Regions from separate parts of the Pseudomonas sp. FG35 genome, predicted to be linked through region 1. Evidence: predicted binding sites of a transcription regulator. Region 1 holds the regulator's gene; the other holds the start of a gene.
The links. The regulator FliA, encoded in region 1, starts transcription of late flagellar genes. The targets are predictions, from matches to a motif close to CTAAAGTTTNNNNNNNNNNNGCCGNTAA.
Positions count from the first base shown of each region.

Region 2: ACODTD_RS01930 (methyl-accepting chemotaxis protein) is a predicted target of FliA. The motif match lies at 2,552-2,579, and genes of this name have one in related genera.

Region 1 is NZ_JBMDJR010000017.1:41,723-47,407, forward strand. Features, by position in the region: gene ACODTD_RS25330 (chemotaxis protein CheA) at 1-62, opposite strand, end outside; gene ACODTD_RS25335 (protein phosphatase CheZ) at 102-890, opposite strand; gene ACODTD_RS25340 (chemotaxis response regulator CheY) at 908-1,279, opposite strand; gene fliA (RNA polymerase sigma factor FliA) at 1,447-2,187, opposite strand; gene fleN (flagellar synthesis regulator FleN) at 2,184-3,014, opposite strand; gene flhF (flagellar biosynthesis GTPase FlhF) at 3,128-4,468, opposite strand; gene flhA (flagellar biosynthesis protein FlhA) at 4,480-5,685, opposite strand, start outside.
Region 2 is NZ_JBMDJR010000001.1:426,647-432,331, forward strand. Features, by position in the region: gene ACODTD_RS01920 (AAA family ATPase) at 1-148, opposite strand, end outside; gene pnuC (nicotinamide riboside transporter PnuC) at 145-708, opposite strand; gene ACODTD_RS01930 (methyl-accepting chemotaxis protein) at 790-2,424, opposite strand; gene ACODTD_RS01935 (undecaprenyl-diphosphate phosphatase) at 2,728-3,558, shown strand; gene ACODTD_RS01940 (DUF1294 domain-containing protein) at 3,555-3,983, shown strand; gene ACODTD_RS01945 (MmcQ/YjbR family DNA-binding protein) at 3,980-4,339, opposite strand; gene ACODTD_RS01950 (LysR substrate-binding domain-containing protein) at 4,336-5,244, opposite strand; gene ACODTD_RS01955 (FMN-dependent NADH-azoreductase) at 5,372-5,685, shown strand, end outside.

The DNA of each region.
Region 1 (5,685 bases):
AGAATCTCGCCGGCCTCAACCAGGAAATCCTGAAGGATCTCTTCATCGGCGCCGAAGCTCATTAATGGGGTGCTCCTACAGGTCTAAAAACCCAAAAAAACTCAAAATCCAAGGCTGGATAACAAATCGTCCACATCGTCCTGACCGGACACAACGTCTTCTCGTTTATCGGCATGAATCTGCGGACCTTCACCCTGCGAGAGATGTTTTTGTGGATCTTTTTCAGCAAGCATCGCCGCACGGTCATGTTCGATGCCCGCAAAGCGGTCCACCTGGCTGGCCATGAGCACGAGCTTGAGCAGGTTGCTTTCGACTTCGGTGACCAATTGGGTCACGCGCTTGATCACCTGACCGGTGAGGTCCTGGTAATCCTGGGCGAGCAGAATGTCGTTCAGATTGCTCGACACCGCGCGGTTGTCCGCGCTGCTGCGTGCCAGAAAACCGTCGACCCGGCGCGCCAGCTCACGGAACTCTTCAGCCCCGACCTCACGGCGCATGAAGCGGCCCCAATCGGCGCTCAAGGCCTGGGCTTCGTCAGCCAGGCCATTGACCACGGGGGTCGCGCTTTCCACCAGATCCATGGTGCGGTTGGCGGCAGCTTCGGTCAGTTTGACCACGTAGCCCAGGCGCTCGGTAGCGTCGGTGATTTGCGACACTTCCTCAGCCTGCGGCATGTGCGGATCGATCTGGAAGTTGACGATCGCACTGTGCAGTTCACGCGTGAGCTTGCCCACTTCCTGGTACAGGCCACGGTCACGGGTCTGATTGAGCTCATGGATCAGTTGCACGGCGTCGCCGAACTTGCCTTTTTCAAGGCTTTCGACCAGTTCGACGGCGTGTTTTTTCAGAGTCGACTCGAAGTCGCCCTGTGAAGATTCGTTATGCTCCATAGCTCCCCCGCGCGTCATCAGCCGATGCGTTCGAAAATCTTCTCGATTTTTTCTTTCAGCGCCTGAGCCGTGAAAGGTTTGACCACGTAGCCGTTAACGCCGGCCTGGGCCGCTTCGATGATCTGCTCGCGCTTGGCTTCAGCGGTCACCATCAGCACCGGCAGGTGCTTGAGCTTTTCATCGGCGCGCACGTGGCGCAGCAGGTCGATACCGGTCATGCCGGGCATGTTCCAGTCGGTCACCAGAAAGTCGATGCTGCCGCTGTTGAGCACCGGAATGGCAGTAGTGCCATCGTCGGCTTCAACGGTGTTGGTGAACCCGAGATCACGCAACAGGTTCTTGATGATCCGCCGCATCGTTGAGAAGTCATCAACGATGAGGATTTTCATGTCTTTGTTCAATTCGACCTCCAAGCAGTCTTAAACGCGCCCAGCACCTGGACGCGCCATTTCAATCAATCCGGCAAAACACTCGATGACTGTCTGGAGCACAACAGAGCAAGACCGGTGCCGTTCACCACCGCACCAGCCTCGTTCGCAGTGTCCCCACACTGCCTTCAGCGCGCTCGCCACTCCCCCAAACGCCCCCGCAAGCGGGCCGCGCACTGGCTGTGTAACTGGCTGACCCGCGATTCACTGACGCCAAGGACTTCACCGATCTCCTTGAGGTTCAGCTCTTCGTCGTAGTACAGCGCCAACACCAGTCGCTCACGCTCCGGCAAATTGGCAATCGCGTCCGCCAGCGCGGCCTGGAAACGTTCGTCTTCCAGATCGCGCGACGGCTCCAGATGAGCACTGGCGCCATCCTCGTGCAGCCCTTCGTGTTCGCCGTCCTGCAACAGGTCGTCGAAACTGAACAGGCGGCTGCCCAGGGTGTCGTTCAAAATCCCGTAGTAATCGTCGAGACTCAATTGGAGTTCGGCCGCAACTTCGTGATCTTTAGCGTCACGGCCGGTTTTAGCTTCAATCGAGCGAATCGCGTCGCTGACCATGCGGGTATTGCGGTGAACCGAGCGTGGTGCCCAGTCCCCCTTACGGACTTCATCGAGCATCGCACCACGGATCCGGATGCCCGCGTACGTTTCAAAACTGGCGCCCTTGCTGGCGTCGTATTTGGTCGAGACTTCGAGCAGGCCGATCATCCCGGCCTGGATCAGGTCTTCGACCTGCACACTGGCCGGCAACCGCGCCAGCAAGTGGTAGGCGATGCGTTTGACCAGTGGCGCGTAACGCTCGATCAGCTCGTACTGCGCGTCACGCGCCGACTTCTTGTAGAAATTCATACCGCTGGCGGTCATAGCACAGGTCCTGCCGTTTGCTGCACGAGGCGCTCGACGAAAAATTCGAGGTGGCCGCGCGGGTTGGCGGGCAGCGGCCAGGTGTCGACCTTCTGTGCGATCGCCTTGAACGCCAGTGCGCACTTGGAACGCGGGAAGGCTTCATAGACCGCACGCTGCTTCTGCACCGCCTTGCGCACGCTTTCGTCGTAGGGCACCGCGCCGACGTATTGTAGGGCGACGTCGAGGAAGCGATCCGTGACCTTGGTCAACTTGGCGAACAGATTGCGACCTTCCTGCGGGCTCTGGGCCATGTTGGCCAGGACGCGGAAGCGGTTCATGCCGTAATCGCGGTTGAGCAGTTTGATCAGCGCGTAGGCGTCGGTGATCGAGGTCGGCTCGTCGCAGACCACCAGCAACACTTCTTGCGCTGCGCGAACAAAACTGACTACCGAGTCACCAATACCCGCAGCGGTGTCGATCACCAGCACGTCGAGATTGTCGCCGATGTCGCTGAAGGCCTGAATCAGGCCGGCATGCTGGGCCGGGCTCAGGTGAACCATGCTCTGGGTGCCGGAAGCGGCCGGCACGATGCGGATCCCGCCGGGGCCCTGTAACAGGACGTCGCGCAGCTCGCAGCGGCCTTCGATCACGTCGGCCAGGGTTCGTTTGGGTGTGAGGCCCAGCAGAACGTCGACGTTCGCCAGCCCCAGGTCGGCGTCCAGCAGCATGACCCGACGGCCAAGCTCTGCCAGGGCCAGGGACAAGTTCACTGACACATTAGTCTTGCCGACGCCACCTTTGCCGCCGGTCACCGCGATCACCTGTACGGGATGCATGCTGCCCATGTTATTTCTTTACCTTGTCTTGCATAGACGGAGGCCACATTACTGGCTGCGCGTTCACAACCGGAACAATGCGTGGCAGGCCATCGATGTAGGTACGAAAACTGTTCATTACCTCAGCCAACCTGCTTGGTCGGACTGTGGTAGATATCAGCGAACATGTCAGCCATGGCTTCTTCGCTGGGTTCTTCCTGCATTTGCACGCTGACGGCGCGACTGACCAGTTGATGACGCCGCGGCAGATGCAGATCATCCGGAATCCGTGGGCCATCGGTCAGGTAGGCAACCGGCAGTTCGTGACTGATCGCCAGGCTCAACACTTCGCCCAGACTGGCCGTCTCATCCAGTTTAGTCAGGATGCAGCCGGCCAGCCCGCAACGCTTGTAACTGTGATAAGCGGCGGTTAGAACCTGTTTTTGGCTGGTGGTTGCCAGAACCAGATAATTTTTTGACCGAATGCCACGACCGGCCAGACTTTCCAGCTGCATGCGCAGGGCCGGATCGCTGGCCTGCAGGCCGGCGGTGTCAATCAGCACCACGCGCTTGCGCAGCAGTGGATCCAGCGCCTGCACCAGGGACTGGCCCGGATCGACGTGGGTCACCGAAACGTTAAGGATGCGGCCCAGCGTCTTGAGCTGCTCCTGCGCGCCGATACGGAAACTGTCCATGCTCACCAGCGCGATGTTCTGCGCGCCGTACTTGAGCACGTAGCGGGCGGCCAGTTTGGCCAGGGTGGTGGTCTTGCCCATGCCGGCAGGACCGACCATCGCAATCACCCCACCCTCTTCCAGCGGCTCGACTTCCGGCACGGCAATCATCCGCGCCAGGTGCGCCAGCAGCATGCGCCAGGCCTGACGAGGCTCGTCGATCTCGGTGATCATCGACAGCAGATCCCGGGACAACGGGCCGGACAAACCGATGCGTTGCAGACGACGGTACAGATTGGCCTGGGCCGGACGGCTGCCTTGCAGCTGGTTCCAGGCCAGGGTGCCGAGTTGCACTTCCATCAGTTCGCGCAGGCTGTTGAGTTCGAAACGCATCGAGTCCAGAGCACGCGGATCGACGCCAGCGGAAACCGCTGCAGGCGCTGGTGCCGGACGAGCCGGAGCTTCGTAGGTCGGTTCGGTCAGCGGCTCGGCAGCGGTCAGCGGCAGGCCGGCCGTCAACGGCAGCCCGGCGAACAACTGGCGATTGGTGTTGCCGTCGGCTTCGCCACGCAGGCTCAGCTCGGCCTGGGCGGTGACGATGCGCGACTGGGTCTTGCGCAGCTCATCCTCGAGTTCCATGTTCGGAACGCGCGGGGCCAGCGCAGACAGTTTGTAATCGAGCGCCGCCGTCAGCTCGACGCCGCCGGCGATGCGGCGGTTGCCAATGATGGCGGCATCAGCGCCCAGCTCATCACGAACCAGCTTCATGGCCTGACGCATATCGGCGGCGAAAAAACGCTTAACTTGCATAAACCACTACCTCAGCCGTTGGGCCCTACTGTCGCAACGATGGTCACTTGCTTGTTGTCCGGAATTTCCTGGTAGGCCAGCACATGCAGTCCGGGAACTGCCAGGCGACCAAAGCGCGAGAGCATCGCGCGAACCGGGCCTGCTACCAACAGAATCACCGGCTGACCTTGCATTTCCTGGCGCTGCGCCGCTTCAATCAGCGAACGCTGCAGCTTCTCGGCCATGCTCGGCTCCAGCAGAACGCCCTCTTCCGAGCCTTGTCCTGCCTTCTGCAGACTATTGAGCAATATTTGTTCCAACCTTGGCTCCAGCGTGATAACTGGCAGCTCCGACTCAGTCCCTACAATGCTTTGGACGATGGCGCGCGATACGCCAACCCGCACAGCAGCCACCAAAGCGGCGGTATCTTGACTCTTGGCGGCATTGTTGGCGATGGCCTCGGCAATGCTGCGGATATCGCGCACCGGCACGTGCTCGGCCAGCAACGCCTGCAACACCTTGAGCAGTTGCGACAGCGTGACCACGCCCGGCACCAGCTCTTCAGCCAGTTTCGGCGAGCTCTTGGCCAGCAATTGCATCAATTGCTGCACTTCTTCGTGGCCGATCAGCTCGCTGGAGTGCTTGTACAGAATCTGGTTCAAGTGGGTCGCAACCACGGTGCTGGCATCGACCACGGTGTAACCGAGCGATTGCGCCTGGGCGCGCTGGCTGACTTCGATCCACACCGCCTCCAGGCCGAAAGCCGGATCTTTGGCGGTAATGCCGTTGAGCGAGCCGTAGACCTGCCCCGGGTTGATCGCCAGTTCGCGATCCGGGTAGATCTCGGCTTCGGCCAGAATCACGCCCATCAGGGTCAGGCGATAGGCGCTCGGCGCGAGGTCGAGGTTGTCGCGGATGTGCACGGTCGGCATCAGAAAGCCCAGATCCTGCGAGAGCTTCTTGCGCACGCCCTTGATCCGCGCCAGCAATTGCCCGCCCTGGTTGCGGTCCACCAGCGGAATCAGGCGGTAGCCGACTTCCAGGCCGATCATGTCGATCGGGGTCACGTCGTCCCAGCCCAGCTCCTTGGTTTCCATGGCGCGGGCCGGCGACGGCAGCAGTTCCTGTTGACGCTGAACCTCTTGCAGCGCCTGCACTTTGGCGACGTTCTGCTTCTTCCAGAACAGGTAAGCACCACCGGCAGCCAGGGCAGCCATGCTCAGGAACGAGAAGTGCGG
Region 2 (5,685 bases), on a different contig from region 1:
TATCGGCCAAGCAGGTATCCCGAGGGTACTGCTCGATAAACCAGCGCACGTATTCATCCACCCGCAAGCCGCCGAACTGCTGTTGAATCCCGGCCGCCAGCCAGCTCTTGCCCGTGGACTCGGGGCCGGTCAGGACAATCACTTTCATCGTTGCAACGCCGGGTCGGCACGCCATTCGCGCCAGCCTTGCACCGCGATCAGGGTGAACAGGGCATACAGCGCCGCTGTGAGGTACAGCCCTTTATAGAGGAACAGACCGACGAAGATCACATCCAGCACGAACCACAACGCCCAGCATTGCAGACGTTTGTGGGCCATCCAGAACTGCGCAACCAGACTGAAACCGGTCAGCGCGGCGTCGAGCCAAGGTTGTGCAGCGTCGGTCCAATGGGCCATCGCAGCGCCCAGCAGTAGACTGCCGACAGTGCCGATGGCCAGTCCCTGCACAATCGAGCGACTGTTGAGCCGGCTGACTTCGCGCCCGTCATGCATCGTCCCGGCCCGCGTCCATTGCCACCAGCCATAGATTTGCAGCCCGGCATAAACCACCTGAAGCAGCATGTCCGAATACAGCTTCACCTCGAAGAACACCCAGGTGTAGAGCGACACCATGACCAGCCCGATCGGCCAGCACCACGGATTCTGTTTGACCGTGAGCCACACGGCGATCACGCCGAGGGCGGCGGCAAACAGTTCTAGCCCGGACATGCAGGATCCTTGGGGGAGTTGGGAAGGGAGCGGATTGTACCGAAAAACAGGTGGGAAACGAGTTCCCACCTGTTGCAGGGATCAGACGCGGAACTGGCGCAGGAGCCCGTTCAGTTGTTCGCTGAGCTGGCCGAGTTTCACACTCGCCACGCTCGACTGCTCGGCCGCCAGTGCCGTGCTGTGAGACAACCCCGCCGCCTGGGTAACGTTCTGGTTGATGTCCTCGACCACATGCGCCTGTTGCAGCGTTGCGCTGGCAATCGAGGCGTTCAGGCCATTGAGGTTGCGCAGGGCCTGGCCGATGGCATTCAGACTCGCACTGGCCAGGCCGGCCTGTTCGATGGTCAGTTGCGAAGCCTTGCTGCTGTCGCCGATCACCTTCACGGCGGCTTCGGAGTGGTTTTGCAGGCGTTCGATCATCGTCTGGATTTCCGCCGTGGACTTCTGCGTGCGCTGCGCCAGCAAACGCACTTCGTCGGCCACCACTGCAAACCCGCGACCCTGTTCGCCGGCCCGAGCCGCTTCAATCGCGGCGTTGAGGGCCAGCAGGTTGGTCTGCTCGGCGATCGAGCGGATCACCTCCAGCACGCTGCCGATCTGTGTGCTTTCAGTCGCCAGCGTGCGGATGACTTCCACCGCTTGATCGATGGTGCCGGAGAGCTTGTCGATCTGTTGCAGGCTGCCGTCGATGTTGATCTGGCCCTGCTGGGCCTGGGCTTCGGCGTCACGCATTTCGCTGGCGGCGTGTTCGGCGTTCTTCGCCACGTCCTGTACGCCGTAGGTCACTTCGTTGACGGCAGTGGCAACCAGCTCCATCTGCTGCGACTGCTGCTGGCTGCGTTGCTGGGCCTGCGCAGCATCGTTGCCCAGCTCGCTGGACGATTGGCCCAATGCACTGGCGGACAGCTGCAATTCACCGATCACCCGACGCAGCTTGGCGGTAAAGGCGTTGAAGTGATGCGCCAACTGAGTGACTTCGTCCTGGCCGTGGGTGTCGAGGCTGCGGGTCAGATCGCTTTCGCCGCTGGCGATGTTGGCCATGGCGTTCACGGTTTCCTGCAACGGACGAACGATGCTGCGGGCAATCAGAATCACTAGCAGCGCCATGATCACCGCGATGACCAGACCTACCACCGACGCCTTGATCACCTGGCCCTGGAACTCGGCCTGCACGTCGTCGACGTACACGCCCGAACCAATGACCCAGCCCCATGGCTCGAACAATTTCACGTAAGAGGTCTTGGCCACCGGTTCGCTGGCGCCGGGCTTGGGCCAGCGATAGTTGACCATGCCGGCGCCCTTGGCCTTGGCGATGGCGACCATTTCGTTGAACACCGCAAAGCCGTCCGGGTCGCGGATCGCCGAGAGGTTCTGGCCTTCGAGCTTGGGATTGGTCGGGTGCATGACCATCACGGGCGTGAGGTCGTTGATCCAGAAATAGTCATTCTGGTCATAGCGCAGGCCACGGATCGCGGTCAGCGCCTGTTTCTGTGCCACATCGCGGGTCAGGGTTCCTGCGGCTTCGAGGCCTTGGTAGTAAGTCAGCAAACCGCTGGCGGTCTGCACCACATGCTGGGTTTTCTGGGCCTTGGCGTGGTAGAGGTCATCATGGATCTGCTTGAGCATCAACACGCCCAACGTCAACAGCATGACCACGGCCACAATCAAGATGAGCCACAAGCGTCGGCTGATCGACACACTGCGCAAGCTGTTCATAACGCTGTCACTCCGGATTCTTTTTCTTGTAATAAACCACCGCCAGCATCCAACCACGTTTCGGTGACCGGGCATACGCGACCCAAGTCGTAGAACGCGGCAGCGCTATTACGGCTTGTCTGTTAGGATTTCGGCCCCGCGCGTGAAAACCTGAATCGAAATTGATTTTTCACGGAATTTTGACTGTTTCGTGTGGATCCTGTGCGCGCGGAATCGGTACAGCTTTAACCAGCTACGCTGAACGCAGTGAACGTAAAAAATACTATCGGGGCATGCCTCTGTGCATCGCTCTCTGGGGGATTGATGGATCTTTGGACGGCCTTGCAGGCACTGATTCTAGGAGTTGTAGAGGGGCTGACGGAGTTTTTGCCCATTTCCAGTACCGGACACCAGATCATTGTTGCCGACTTGCTCGATTTCGGAGGCGAGCGGGCCATGGCGTTCAACATCATCATCCAGCTCGGCGCGATTCTCGCGGTGGTCTGGGAATTCCGCCGCAAGATCCTCGACGTGGTCATTGGCCTGCCGACCCAGCCGAGTGCGCGACGTTTCACCGCCAACCTGCTGATCGCCTTCCTGCCCGCCGTGGTGCTTGGCGTGATCTTCGCCGACCTGATTCACCATTACCTGTTCAACCCGATCACTGTGGCCGCCGCGCTGGTGGTGGGCGGCATCGTGATGTTGTGGGCCGAGCAGCGTCAGCATGAAGTGCACGCCGAAACGGTCGATGACATTCGCTGGACGGATGCGCTGAAGATCGGCTTCGCCCAATGCCTGGCGATGATCCCCGGTACTTCGCGCTCCGGCTCGACCATCATCGGCGGCCTGTTGTTCGGCCTGTCGCGCAAGACCGCAACCGAGTTCTCATTCTTCCTGGCGATGCCGACCATGGTCGGTGCGGCGGTGTATTCGGGCTACAAGTATCGCGACCTGTTCGTACCGGCAGACTTCCCGGTGTTTGCCATCGGTTTCGTCACGGCGTTCATCTTCGCGATGATCGCGGTGCGCGGCCTGCTCAAGTTCATCGGCAGCCACAGCTATGCGGCGTTTGCCTGGTACCGGATCGTTTTCGGTCTGGTGATTCTGGCGACCTGGCAGTTCGGCTGGGTCGACTGGACGGCCGCTCAGCCATGAGTGACTCCCGCGCACGTCGCCCGGATCGTGGTCGTTCCGGTGGCAATATCCAGCACTTGAAATTGAAGCTGGCGGTGCTGCTGATCGTCTGCGCGTTGCCGTTGTCCGGCTCGTTTTCGATGTGGCTGCGCGGGATTTCCCTGGTACCGCTGACGGCTTACGGGCTGGTCAGCGTGCTGGCGTTTTTCCTGTACTGGGCGGACAAGCGCAAGGCGCGGGCCGACGCCTGGCGCACACCGGAAAACATCCTGCACGCGGTGGAACTGGCGGGAGGCTGGCCGGGTGCGTTGATCGCCCAGCAGGTCTTCCGGCACAAGACGCGCAAGGTGTCGTTTCAGGTGCTCTTCTGGATGATCGTGGCGTTGCACCAGGTGTTCTGGATCGATCAGTTGTTCCTTGGTTCGAACCTGCTGGCGCTGTTCTAGAGCAACAGCCCGACCTGCACGCGCTTGGGCAGCTTGCTCACCACCAGTTGATGGGAACGCTGCAGCAAGCCTTGCAATTCCTCGGCGCCCAGCGGGTAGGGCGGGTGCATGATGACCCACTGCGCACGGGCCAGATACGGCGCCGGGTGAATGCCCGGCCGGTCGCAATGACCGAGAAACAGATCCTTGTCGACCTTGAACGCCAGCGAATCACCACGCAATCCCTGCAAGGCGAACATCTTGTTGCCGGCAATCGAAAACACCCGCACGCCACCCCATTTGTAGTCTTCCCGGGCGCCGGGCAAGGCCAGGCAGAAGTCCGCGACATCCTGCTCGCTCATCTTTCCTTGTTTCATAGCAGCCGTTCTCCACAGGCATTGAACGATTCGACCAGATGATCGATCCACGCGCGCACCGCCGGCATTACCCCGCGCCGATGCGGATACACCGCTTGCAGCCAGCCACCGGGCAGTGACCAGTCCGGCAACAATTGCACCAGCGTGCCGTTGTTCAGTTCCGTTTCGCAATACATCATCGGCAACAGAGTGAAACCCTGGCCGGCCAGCACACACGCCTTGCGCACGATGAAATCGTCGATCCCCAGCCGGGCTTCCAGTGCCAGATCACAACTCTTGCCGTGCTGATCGAGCAGGCGCACATGCACCATGCGATCGGCTTCCAGAGCGCCCAGCACCGGCAGGTTTTTCAAGTCCTGCGGATGATTGATTTCCAGACCCTGGACAAAGGAAGGGCTCGCCACCACCACCATTTGCGCCTGACGCAAGCGGCGAGTCACCAGCATCGGTTCTTCATCGCCGTGTTCGCGCACGCGCAGGGCCACGTCGATGCCTTCGGTAATCAGGTCGACCCGGCGATTGATTAAGGTGACCTCCAGTTGCACCTGAGGGTACTTGCCAAGGAAATTGCTGATCACCACCGGCAACATTTCATGGGCCAGCCCGGTTGGGCTCGACACTCGCAAGCGTCCGCGAGGCTCGCTGGACATGCTGGCCACTGTTTCATCAGCCATCTCCGCTTCCAGCAGCATTGCCTGACAGTGGCGCAGGTAACGCTCACCGACTGCCGTCAGCTTCAGTTGGCGAGTGGTGCGTTGCAGCAAACGTGCGCCGAGGCGCTCTTCCAGCTCGGCGATGCGCCGCGAAAGGCGTGACTTGGGTATGCCGAGCAAGCGGCCGGCTGCGGCGAATCCGCCGGCCTCCACCACTTTGGCGAAATAGTAGAGATCGTTGAGGTCTTGCATGGAGAAATCCGACTGTTCTATCAGTGGGACAAACTATCGCATTGTTGCCGTCTAATCAGCTATTGGTTTCGTCGGTAGGATTGTCTCCATTCCGTCGCCACCGGCGATTCATTCCAGGAGATTCCACATGAAACTGCTGCACATCGATTCGAGCATTCTGGGCGACAACTCCGCTTCCCGTCAGCTGAGCAGTCAAGTCACTAAAGCCTGGCAAGCCGCCGAGCCAAGCGCTGTCGTGACCTACCGCGATCTGGCTGCTGATGCCATCAGCCACTTCTCGTCGACCACCCTGGTGGCCGCCGGCACCACCGCTGAACTGCGCAACGCCGCACAACAGCACGAAGCCGAACTGAGCGCCACCACCCTGGCCGAATTCATCGCCGCCGACGCCATCGTCGTTGCTGCGCCGATGTACAACTTCACCGTACCGACCCAGCTCAA